Regions from separate parts of the Paenibacillus sp. GCM10012306 genome, predicted to be linked through region 2. Evidence: predicted binding sites of a transcription regulator. Region 2 holds the regulator's gene; each other region holds the start of a gene.

Region 1 (4,152 bases), on a different contig from region 2:
TGGGAAATCTGTGATACTTAGGGGGGAGAAAAAGAGAGTAACCAAATAAATTATATACAGAGGAAGTAAGGAAGAAGGCCGTACGTTTGCATGAGGAGGATAAATGGACGTACAGGCAAATTACTGAGAAGTATGGAATACAAGATAAAGATAGATTCGTAAATACGTGTATAAGTTTAGGAAGCAAGGCGAGCCAGATGAAATATGTAGTATTGCAATTCAACATGAAGCCATTCATGAAGGTCAATGGTATGTGGCATTGAAACAAGCAGGAATAGATTTTCCTGAACAATGGCGTTGAGATTGGCACTTATGGTAGGTCATAGAATACATGATAAAATATGAAATAATAAGTTTCAAACTGCCACAAACAAAATCACTTGATGTTGACTTTGTCATACAAGAAATAGAGGGAATAATAAATACATATGGGTTAAACATAACGCAAAAAACAACCCGTTCAACGTTGAAAGGGTCTATACATTACCACCTTAAACAAGGGGAAGATGCAGGTGTTTTAGAGTTGACATACTGGGTATCTAAACACCGATTATGGACAGAGATACACGATAACAGGTTAGCTGACTGGAACAAAGACATGATTGTTCCATTTACACAAGCATTAGCAGATTGCTTTTGTGGCGAATCAATAAATGCAAATAAATGGGAACCTTTTTCCTTGAAACCATTCCATTGTTAGGGATGGTTTTTCTCTATACACTAATGTAAACATTGTGGTCAAAACGCAATTTGTGGCCAATGCTTGAATATGGTGTTATCTGATGGATACACCATCTAGGAAACACAAACATTTCTTATACTTAATTCTTAAATACCGAGTATTCCTTATTGGACTTAATAAAACTTAATATCTTTTCGGCACATTCTATTGGACTCATCTCTTCAGTATTTACTTCGAGGTTTTTTGTTTTCAATATCACGATTGCGTGGAAGTTTATGAGCTACATATTGACCAGCAAAAGCTGCACCAAATGCACCGGATATAGTTAATAAAGGGGTAAGGTCACTCAGGGGGGAATACTCCTAAAACATAGTTTATTTGTAACTCTCTGCGGGATATTATTATATCACATTATTTTTTAGTAGTTACACTTGTCAAAAGAAATTAATACTCTACTTTACAGTAATCCTGCTCGTTAATTTAATGAAACGTCCAGAGTCGGGACTTAAAGAACGAATTCCATAAATTACACTTGAATAGAGAATGTATGTTCGGTATATAATATGTATACAGAATGTGTGTTCGCATTATATAATCGTAATAACTAATTACCATTACTAAAAGCTGGTGATAAGTATGTCTAAAGTTATTTTTTTGGTGGATGGGCAATCATTTTATGCCTCCATCGAAAAAGCAGCTCATCCAGAATATCAAAACAAACCTGTAGCTGTTGGGGATCCTGCACGTAAATCGGGGATTATTTTAGCGGCCTGTCCTATGGCCAAGGCCAAGGGAGTAACAACAGCTCAGCGAGTTGGAGAAGCCTTAGTACTCTGCCCTGATTTGATAGTCATACGCCCCAGAATGCAGCGGTATATCACGATATCCGTATTAATTACAAAGATTTTTGAATCAATAACCGATCAAGTTGAGCCCTACAGCATTGATGAACAATTTCTAGACGTAACAGGTTCTACTGCTCTTTTTGGATCCGAAGATGAAATTGCTCATTTAATACAGTCGCGAGTGAAATTATCTACTGGCGTATGGTCTAGGGTAGGGATTGGCCCTACAAAAATTCTAGCGAAAATGGCAACCGATAATTTTGCGAAAAAAAGAAATGACGGTGTGTTTAAGCTGGGATTCGAGAATATGGAGAGGGATTTATGGCCGTTACCCGTCCACCAAATGTTTATGGTTGGCTCTCGCATGACAATGCATTTTCTCCGGATGGGTCTGCCAACCATAGGTGACGTTGCTCGTTTAGAGTTAGGAGAATTTAAGCAACGAATGCGCAGAGAGTTTCGAAAGCAATCGGATATTCAGTCGGAGTACTACTGGCAGATTGCAAACGGAAAGGACTCCAGTCCCGTAGTCTCCTCCATTCGAGGCGCTCTCAAATCCATAAGTCATGGGAAAGCCTTAAGAAGCAGCTTATATGGGCGTTTGGAGGATATTGAAGTTGTCTTACTTGAATTAGTTGTGGAGGTTTGCCGGCGGGCGCGCAGGCATGGTTATCAAGGCAGGGTTGTGTCTGTAGGCGCTGTAGAAACAGATGGAGAAAGGGCTTCGTCGTTTGGTCGTCAGATGACTTTGCACCAACCCACATCCCTCACGCATGAAGTAGCCCAGGCAGCACAAAAACTTTTTATTGATCACTGGAAAGGGTTGCCGATTAGCCATCTACATATTTCGTTAACGCAACTCTCGGACGACAGTGTTTATCAATTGACCCTGTTTGAAGACAGGAACGCTGCTTATGCGATTGAGCGGGCCACTGACCATATTAAGGATCGATACGGCAGTGATGCCATTATGCGCGCCTCTTCATTGCTGGAAGCCGGTGTGGCGCGAGAACGAGCAGGCCAAATTGGGGGGCATTTCAAATGAGCAAACTTGACGGAAACGAGAGATGGAAATCAAAAATGCTTTTAACCGAACATCAGGAACAATATGAGAACCGGAATAAAAATCTGCAGACCGGGAGAATAACGACGGAAGAACTGACTATGATTCGGGATGCTATTATGTTCCCTTACATGCTGACCATGTGTGACAAGAGTTTACAGGACCTTCGGAACTCAACACATTTGTTTAAGCAACTTTTCGAACAGGTCATTCAAATCATAATGAATTACATCACGAAGGATTTGTCCAAGATCAATCGAGAATTAAGACAACGAAATATAAAAATTTTTAGCGATGAAACCCATGACGGGATTATTTATCATCGTTATGTTTGTCGTGGTTATGAAGATCAGTTTGGTATTGTCAGAGAAGTACTGCGGTCGGAGATCAGTGTCCACTTTACAAAATGCGCAGCTCGTATTCTCTCCCATTTAAAAATAGAGCAGTCTATTTAATTGATCAAATTGCATTTATCCGCTTAGGAGTTGGCACAAATATTACTAAGCGTATTCCAATTATAAAAAAACAGAACAAATGCTCTCAGAAACTATTGAAATGTGGACAAGCAAATGCTTATAATGGATATAGTTAGCACTCAAGGGATATAAGTGCTAATAAAAATGGCGAAAGGAGGAGTAATATGAGAAATTAACTTAATTAGGATCTATCATATCAAAGCCGCTCAAGCCTTCAACCAAATCCCGAAAATAGAAGGTTTGAGTTGTGATCGTGGGGATCACAACTCAAGATATATGTATAGCTCCAAAACTATAATATATAAGATACGTCGTCAGAGATGTATATCCTTCTACTTTTCAAAAAATAATAAAAGAAGGATGATTCTATGAACTCTCATTTACAATTAAACATATCATCGCTACTAGACGAAATTGCATCCCAATTAGACCTATCCCCTTCCAAATACAAACAAGCTGTTGACCGATATACGGCTGTATGCAGTTGGATTGAGGAAGGCCAAACCGATGGCGTCGGCGAGCTCCACTTTTATCCTCAGGGATCCTTCAGATTTGGAACAGTAATCCGACCTATCCGCGGTGGAAAGGATTCGGAATACGATATTGATTTGGTGTGTGAAGCCCAGATCCCTAAATCAGACACTACACCTCAAGCAATTAAACAGGCAATTGGACAACGATTAAAAGAAAATGAAAAGTATCGCAAAATGCTCGATGAAGAAGGAAGACGATGCTGGACTTTACTTTACGCAGAAGATGACGGAGTGGGATTCCATTTAGATGTTCTACCCGCCGTACCTGAAGAGTTCTTAGCAACCAATCTTCCTGTCCATCCAAATTATCAACAAACGGCGATTGCGATTACCCACAAAAATGAGGATCGAACATATAAATGGTGTTCGAGTAATCCTAACGGATATGCTCAGTGGTTCAGTGAAAAAAATAAAACTGCGTTCGAGCAAGTGAAGTCAGTCCAACAACGTAGTATCTTCGAAAAGAATCAGGACATATATGCACGTATTGAAGATGTTCCCGATGCCCTCATAAAGACCCCCTTGCAACGAGCTATTCAAATCCTGAAACGGC
Region 2 (4,152 bases):
ATGGGGATCCACAGCGTCTCCTGCAGCCTCACAAGCAGAGCGAAACGATTCCTCTACACTGCGTTCATCCCAAAGCAGCGTATCGTCCAAATCAAAAAGTACAGCGGTAATCGGCATTTAAGTAACTCCCTCTCCCTGAAGTGAACTGCTCTCTATTGTTTACAATTGCTCTACCGGAATGTTGTTGACCTTACCGAATTCTTGCAGTCGTTCGCCCATCGCAGCCGTGTCATAACGGTTAATCAGCTTGGAGAACACCCACGTGGTGCGTTTGCCTTTATACTTAATCGTGACAGCACTGCGAGAAACTGTGATCTTCTCAATATCGGTAGCAGGCAGCCAACGTTCGCGGTTGAATTTGATAGTGGACAATCTGTTCCGCTCTACCTTCAGGTAAGGACGACGGAAATACAGCATAGCTGCCAGCAGCAAGTACAACCCCACGCCCAGCCAGTGCATGAAGACGCTTCCTCCACTTTGATCCAGTGTACCGATGAGCCAATAAAGCACACCTAGTGCAACGAGAACAACGGGCAATACGATATTGCGCCCCTTGAATACATCGCTAGTCTTTGTACTGGAAGCCGAGGATTGAATGGCATCCTTCCCTTGTTTCTTTCTTTGCTTATTGAGTTGCTGTGAATTGCGTTGAACCATTCTTTCCCAAGAACGGGCCATGTCTCTTCCCCCTAGTCATCCTGAAATATCTATGAAAAGAAACAGAGGGTTCATGTTAAGCCTCTGCTCCTTGTTCAACGCTTATTTATCTACGAATTCAATGTTGTCCAGTTGGGCACGGAAATTGCGGCGAATGTTGCCCAAGTAAATTTCACGGAGCTTGGCGCGCTCAGCCAGTTCTTCTTCATTCAGACCCTCGTTCTTCTGCTTGTGTGCCAGTTCATTAATTCGTGCAATCAATTCATCTATATTCAATATTTTCGCCTCCCTAATAAATTCATTCTAACTTTGCCATGAGAAAAAGAGCTTGTCAAGGTTTACCCCCTGCAAGCTCTCTAATGTTCCTATCTCTGAACATAAAGTTGTTAAAATAACGGGACTGTTAAAACGTCTCCTGCATGAATAGTGCTGTCGGTCAATTGGCTCGATCGTTTAATTCCTTCTATATATACAGCTGTCTTCATATTGGTCGGCTTATATCTAAGAGCGATGCTCCAGAGAGTATCTCCTTGTTCAACCACAACCCTCTTCTCTTGCTTCGCAAGATTAACAGGTCCAGCAAACACATTACCTACTACTGTAAAGCCCGCAACAATCAGCAGCAGAAAAAGAGCGATCTTATAGAAGTTAAATGTTCTGATCAACTGACTTAATCCATTCGATAGCACATTGGTGATTTCTTGAATTCTATTTATTAGTCCAGAACCTAAAGTTTGTCCTACAGAGCTAACTTCTGTGTCCTTGTCATAGATGCTATGGTATGTACTGTACTTTAACATAATTCATCATCCTCCAAACACTTGTTCTTACTTGCAAAATCAATATAACACGAACATGTGTTTTGATCAATACTATTTTCGAACAATTGTTCCCCTCTTATAAAATCCCCTTTCTGAGTGAAAAAAATGCTCTTGATGTGCTCATCTCCCTTGCCGTTCTTGCGTATTCCTTCGACATAGAGGCCGATTATTGAAGATATCATTCTCCTTCCTGTTCTCATCCTTGTTCCCTTCTCTTAAACTATCGATAACGTTAGAACTTATGTTTGTGCGAACGGCAGTTCTATGTTATAATTTTCCCAAACATTACTATATGGGGTTGATTCTGATGTCAAAGATTTCGAGTCGCCAGCTGGCGATCCTGGAATTTATACGTAACGAAGTCCGCAGCAAGGGTTATCCTCCTTCCGTACGGGAAATCGGAGAAGCTGTAGGCCTCGCCTCCAGCTCCACGGTACACGGTCATCTGGACCGCCTTGAGAAGAAAGGCCTGATCCGCCGGGATCCGACAAAGCCGCGTGCCATTGAACTGCTTGGCCAGGAAGACTCGGAGAATGTCCATCAATTTGCCCAGACGATCACTCGCGTTCCTGTAGTAGGGAAGGTTACCGCCGGGGTACCTATCACCGCAACAGAGAACATCGAGGACTATTTCCCGCTCCCAACACATTATGTTGGTGACAACAAGGTATTTATGCTTTCTGTTCTTGGTGACAGTATGATCGATGCTGGCATTATGAACGGCGATTATGTCATTGTGCGCCAGCAGCAGACCGCAGACAATGGTGATATTGTTGTCGCTATGACTGAAGATGATGAAGCTACCGTTAAGACTTTCTATAAGGAACGTGATCATATTCGCCTCCAGCCGGAGAACCCGTCCTATGAGCCACTTCGCCTGAATCGGGTAAGCATTTTGGGTAAAGTCATCGGATTATTCCGGGATGTCCACTAATCTATCATTAATGTCTCTATTAGAAGACTGTTCCGTTCAGCGGTGCAGTCTTTTTTCTGTCTAAACTCTTTTCCCTAACTCGAATAAAGAAGCAAGAATTCAGAACAAAACTATCGCGATAGTTTGCGTCAAATAAGTACTGAGGTATCCTCTGAGTTTAGATAGGGCCACACTTTTTTTATTTTTACTCACGATTTCGGATTAACGGCACCCTTGCTCCGCACATATCCTAATTTAAAGGAGTGCTGATCCCATGCCCAATTACCGAATTGTCGTCGATTTAACACAACGAATGCTGTATTTGCTGGATAACAATACTGTCGTCCGAGGTTACCCTGTCGGAATCGGAACGATGCTAACCACAACACCAGAGGGAGAATATACGATCATTAACAAACAGCCTAATCCCGGAGGTCCATTCGGTGTGTTCTGGATGGGACTTTCCAAGCTGCATTATGGCATTCACGGGACGAATGACCCCTCCTCCATTGGACATCTGGTCTCGCACGGATGCATTCGAATGTTCAACCAAGATGTACTGGCACTTGCTGCGCTGGTTCCAATTGGGACGCGGGTGACTATCCGGCGTTAACCGCCTGGTACTGGATGATTTGACGTGCAAATAGCCGTCAGACGGTGTCTGGCGGCTTGGTCATGGGGATAATTCAAATTACAGCAAGAAAGATCTAGAGATAATAACTAACAAGATGAAGAGAACCAAGATTGCAGCAGTAGATGTGCCAAGACCATATCCTCCAGCAAATTCACCCATGAGTAATTCCTCCTTTTCTATGAAGACACCAGGATTTGCAGCGACAAAAGATCGGCCCTTAGGAAAGGGAGATTTCTTCTCCGCTAACTTAATGCCCGAATAGTCCAGGCCCCTTGATTAGATCCAGCAAATACTCAAAATGATTACAAGCAGAATGTAAAGCACCAAAATCGTTCCTGTTGACGTAAAAGGACTAACTACTGGTCCACAATGTTCTGCACCCATGTGAATTCCTCCTTCAGATTAATGACTACAGAACAGAATATGTAACAGTATCCTACTGAGTTTGGGCAAACCGGAAAAGAAATGTACTCCTGTGACGAAGGTAAAAGCTTACCTTTGAGGGGACTTAGAAGGTCCACACTAAGATGGATCTTATTTATTTCTATCGGGGAAGTATAGTACACTGGTAACAAACCAATGTTCGGAGGATTCTCATCATGTGCGGACGTTATACCATTACAGTCTCTATAGAAGAACTAATGCTGAGGTATCTTACGAATGATGCCAGCATCCTTCATTATGCTCCCAGATATAATGCCGCTCCCATGCAGCATATTCCGGCTGTGATTCACACAGGTACCGGCAACCGAATCGGTGAGCTTCGTTGGGGCCTTGTTCCATCATGGGCGCAGGACGATAAGATCGGCAGCAAAATGATCAATGCCCGTGGGGAGTCTTTATTGGAAAAAGCCTCGTTCAAGAAACTCGTTGCCTCTCGGCGGTGCCTGATCCCTGCAGACGGCTACTATGACTGGAAAAAGGTAGACGGTCGCAAGCAGCCTATGAGAATTGGCATGCGGGACGGCAGTATTTTCTCAATGGCTGCTCTATATGATATATGGCTGGACCCGAAAGGCGAGAAGCTGGCCACCTGCACGATTATCACGACCACACCTAATTCATTGATGGCTGAAATTCACGATCGTATGCCTGTTATTCTGCGACCGGAAGACGAAAGCGATTGG
Region 3 (4,152 bases), on a different contig from region 2:
GTGATGCCGAATCCAACAGCTGCCATAGCATCCCTTGTTCCACTAGCCCTCACCACCCTAGTACTTGTGGTACATAGTATGAAAAGGCCCTGCACAAGGACGCGGCCAATGTACAGAACAAAGAGCCTGTCTTTAGAATCTGCTGTTTCTCTGCTCGATTTTGTCAGCAATATACAAATCCAGTGCCCTGATCCCGCGAGTTGCCAGCTTAATGAACAGGATAAATGCATACACTCCACAACCCAAAAAGAACAAATAAAACAGCAGACCAAAGATTCCAAAACCCGTCATCATCACAAAGAACCCCTCCATCACATAGATTTACAAGCATATATAAGTGGCTAACGCCACACCTTCTCCTAATTATAGAGAATCGCGCTATAATTCGAAATACGCTATACTGATTGAATCGCAGAAAAAGGAGGAGCAGAAGTGAAGTTACGTAAATTAATCGGCAGTCTCATCATTGTTGCACTGCTAGCTCTAGGTTCTTACTGGTATGAAGAGGACGGACAGTTCCCGCCATCATCCCCATCCGATTCTGAAATTGTTCAGTTGGTCTTTCCCTCGGATCGTTATCCAGAGACAGCCAAGCATATTCAGGAAGCCATTGCAAAAGGTGAGTCCGCCATATGTACAATCGATCGTGAGCAAGCAGAGAATAACCGCCGCCTCTCTTTAAAGGGCGTTCCTACCAAAAAGGGCTACGACCGCGACGAATGGCCGATGGCGATGTGCAAGGAAGGCGGAGAAGGCGCAGATATTAAATACATATCGCCAAGCGACAACCGCGGTGCCGGAAGTTGGGTTGGCAATCAGTTGGAAGGATATGCGGACGGGGTTCGTGTTGAGTTTATGTTCCAGTAATGAAATAACCCCCGCCCGGCCAAGGCCAGGGGGGGAACAGTCCGATAAGGCTAGCCTAGAACAAACAGGCTTTAGTGATAATAACCAACAGAATGAAGAGAACCAGAATAGCACCTGTAGAAGTAAAAGGACTTACACACGGAGAGACGACAGGAGCTTCATTTACCGGACTAACATTTCCACAACCGCAACCATATCCTGCACCCATTTAAATTTCCTCCTTAGAATGATGAATATTGAATACAGCTCAGAATATGTGAAATTCCGCCTGAAGGTATGGGCCAACAGGTAAAGAAATGCGTGACAATTATATCAAGGCCTTGACTGAACAATTGTTGTGCATCCTGCCTGCTTATAAAAAAGAATATCCCTGTCGATATAGCTTATAGGAGGAGGTGCGATATGGATATTGCAGCATTATCTACTTCAATGAGCCAAGCATCCTTGGCCCAGGCCGTGGGTATACAAGTATTAAGTATTGCTAAGGATCAAGCAGAAACTCAGTCCCAGAATCTGGTGCAAATGCTTGAACAAAGCGTTCATCCGAACTTAGGAAAAACACTTGATATTCGCGTCTGAATGTTTTATGCTAGTCTTCACAAGAACATTAGTTCCCTTTTCTAAAATTTCAAAAGGCATCAGGCGGAAAGCAGACCCCTGCTTTCTCCGCCTTCCTGCTTTTTCACAGCCCTTCGGGCTTTTCTTTTGGTCAATAATACGAACATACGATCCTATAATGAGGTGGATAAAGTGAAATCTTACTATCAAATGACTGTTTTGGAAAAATGGACAGAGGATTTATACAACAGACTCCAGATAAAGCAGCCTTCGCAAATCTCCATTGAGTATATTTCAGAGCGCTTGAATATCTGGGTTCATTACCTCGATGTTAGAAGTAAGGCTGTTGAGGCATCCGCCGGAATGTACAGCATGTTCATTGATAACCGTCTGCCAGCAAGCATGCAGCGCCTGGAGTTTCTTCACGCTCTCTGCCATCTGCTGCGCCATTCCGGCAGGCGTACGCTGATGCCCGCGATCTTCACTCAAGATCAGGAGGATGAATCCGACCGCTTCATTCTGTATGCCTCCATGCCATACTCCATGATCTCGCGCCTGCCATTGCCGGAGCATCGTGGAGAGGCCATCCGTTACCTGGCAGCTATGTTTCAAGTCCCGAATGAACTGGCTGTCCAGCGGATCGATCAAATACAAAGACGCATATTTCAAGGCCAACTGCTTGCGGTTATGTCCCCAGCAAATTAATCCCACTGATATTCAGTCCGACTCGCGGGGATAATACCAATAACTGAATCACCAAGCCGTTAACCGCCCCCTGTTGCATGGCAGAATGATCTCATTGGAGGAATCCCTATGGAAGCCACTAAAATCATTGCCTTATTAATGTCCCATCCCGAATACAATGTTGATGCAGTACACCCCGAGATACCTGATTTTGTGGGAATCGAAACGATTGAAGTGGATCACGAGACCCAGACCTTCTCTATTCTGCTGCAAGAACCCAAGGAAGATGGTGTAATTCTATAAGACCTGTATGACCATGGATCGCCTCCGGCTGATGGTTGTTATACCAATCATAATATGGGTATAATTGACACAGACTAATTTATGGGGGCAACTTAATGGATAAAGGAGTACGTCAGAACTTGCAAGCTGCAGTGGCAAAGAACGAACGTATCAACCTCGTTTTATTGAATGGCGGGAACCTGCAGGGCACAGCGGAAGCCTTGACCTACCGAATGATCAAGATACAGACGGAGGAAGAATCACTCTGGGTTCCGATTACGGAGATCGAGAGCGTGTCCCATACATTGCAACCAAATATAACCGGTACCCCGGTAGATCAGGAAGCTAGCAGAGAGAAAGCCAGTCAAATCACAATCAGCCGCATCCAAGAAGCGATATCTCAAGAAAATAACCCCAGGCAACTAAGAGCCTTGGCGGAGCTTCTAATCACGTATCTGGATAAGAAAATCTACGATTAACTAATTTTACCGACACTACGCTGTAAGCAGACATCATACAATGTCCATCCTACCCATACATAGGCCTGACTACATCAAAGCACCTCGCCTTATCGGCAAGGTGCTTATTTTGTGGCATTCTACAAGCCACCCCCATCACTTAGCTATTGCTCTTAAAACACCCGTCAACCGCTTGATTCCCTCTGTTCCTGCCCAGCCTCCCGCGCTCGCCAAAATCACGTTATGAAACAACTTCATGGCTATGGAATACGCCATCGTTCCGACCACGATCTCCAAGACAATAAACCGTAGAATATCACCAGAGGTTATAATATATACTTTAAACTCCTGATTATGCAGCATGGGCTCACCATCCACCTCTAAAGCTTTTATGTAACCCATATGCTTTCACCAGATTGTCTGATTCCTGTCAACATTTTCCTAATATTATAGTAATATTTACCTAGTTCTGCTAGACTATATCTAAAATATTACTCAATCAGGAGGATTTTCGCGTGAAAAAAGTAATACTCCCGCTATCCCTATCAATAATTCTGTTACTCACACCTGCGCTGGCCAGTGCCCACCAAGGTCGGACCGATTCAAATGGTGGTCACTATTGCCGCACAAACTGCGAGAAGTGGGGATTGAAAAAAGGAGAGTACCACTATCACAGCAGTGGATCTAAAAAGAAAAAGCACTGATTCTGTGCAACTCTGGCACCTCAGTAAATGAAATTAAATGAGTTGCCAGGGCCCGATTAATCGCTTAATAAACGTAGCTCGTCTTTCTCTGGCTCTTTTCCTAATTTTGAATTAATTTTATGTAATTGTTCTATGATCTCGGATAAACCGATGAAAAACATCCCCGAAACAAGACCCGCAGCCCAATATAACAGGGTCAAAGACCACAGTTGTTCATATGTCTCACTATATAGGCCCACATTCTCTCTCCCAAACATCAAACCAAGAATAAACCCTGCTGCTATAATAACAATCCCTATCCAGGTAAGCACGCCAGAAATTTTTTTTTCTCTTTCCAACATATGAATCACCACCTTTCCAATAGTTATATTTTACCACATACGCAACAGGCATCTATATTTCTTCGAGGAAAAATGTGATGCTTTACTATTAGATCAACATTATTACTAAGCCTTTTTTAGTTATGCAAAACTTATAAATAAACAGCAAAAAACCCTTACAATGTAAGGGTTTTGGCGAAGTGGGCCCTGAGGGACTCGAACCCCCGACCAATCGGTTATGAGCCGACCGCTCTAACCAACTGAGCTAAGGGCCCGGAT

What was found. Region 2 encodes LexA, which represses DNA repair genes until DNA is damaged. Its sites were predicted from a motif close to CGAACATATGTTCG; they were not measured.
Region 1: the regulator LexA is predicted to act here: its motif matches at 1,223-1,236, upstream of ACFORK_RS18495 (DNA polymerase IV).
Region 3: the regulator LexA is predicted to act here: its motif matches at 1,586-1,599, upstream of ACFORK_RS02425 (ImmA/IrrE family metallo-endopeptidase).

The regions. Positions count from the first base shown of each region.
Region 1 is NZ_JBHRYW010000008.1:180,972-185,123, forward strand. Features, by position in the region: gene ACFORK_RS18485 (hypothetical protein) at 332-700, shown strand; partial or broken gene ACFORK_RS18490 (chloramphenicol phosphotransferase CPT family protein) at 796-923, opposite strand; gene ACFORK_RS18495 (DNA polymerase IV) at 1,319-2,572, shown strand; gene ACFORK_RS18500 (YhjD family protein) at 2,569-3,045, shown strand; gene ACFORK_RS18505 (nucleotidyltransferase domain-containing protein) at 3,435-4,152, shown strand, end outside.
Region 2 is NZ_JBHRYW010000013.1:194,493-198,644, forward strand. Features, by position in the region: gene ACFORK_RS24250 (HAD family hydrolase) at 1-117, opposite strand, end outside; gene ACFORK_RS24255 (hypothetical protein) at 160-678, opposite strand; gene ACFORK_RS24260 (DUF896 domain-containing protein) at 760-933, opposite strand; gene ACFORK_RS24265 (LysM peptidoglycan-binding domain-containing protein) at 1,044-1,457, opposite strand; gene lexA (transcriptional repressor LexA) at 1,786-2,412, shown strand; gene ACFORK_RS24275 (L,D-transpeptidase) at 2,666-3,004, shown strand; gene ACFORK_RS24280 (sporulation protein YjcZ) at 3,083-3,184, opposite strand; gene ACFORK_RS24285 (YjcZ family sporulation protein) at 3,302-3,409, opposite strand; gene ACFORK_RS24290 (SOS response-associated peptidase) at 3,625-4,152, shown strand, end outside.
Region 3 is NZ_JBHRYW010000001.1:551,292-555,443, reverse strand. Features, by position in the region: gene ACFORK_RS02450 (glycosyl hydrolase) at 1-43, opposite strand, end outside; gene ACFORK_RS02445 (hypothetical protein) at 133-297, opposite strand; gene ACFORK_RS02440 (DNA-entry nuclease) at 433-867, shown strand; gene ACFORK_RS02435 (YjcZ family sporulation protein) at 923-1,075, opposite strand; gene ACFORK_RS02430 (YjfB family protein) at 1,270-1,446, shown strand; gene ACFORK_RS02425 (ImmA/IrrE family metallo-endopeptidase) at 1,636-2,130, shown strand; gene ACFORK_RS02420 (hypothetical protein) at 2,239-2,412, shown strand; gene ACFORK_RS02415 (hypothetical protein) at 2,508-2,870, shown strand; gene ACFORK_RS02410 (hypothetical protein) at 3,006-3,251, opposite strand; partial or broken gene ACFORK_RS02405 (YHYH domain-containing protein) at 3,338-3,526, shown strand; gene ACFORK_RS02400 (hypothetical protein) at 3,610-3,894, opposite strand; tRNA gene ACFORK_RS02395 (tRNA-Ile) at 4,075-4,148, opposite strand.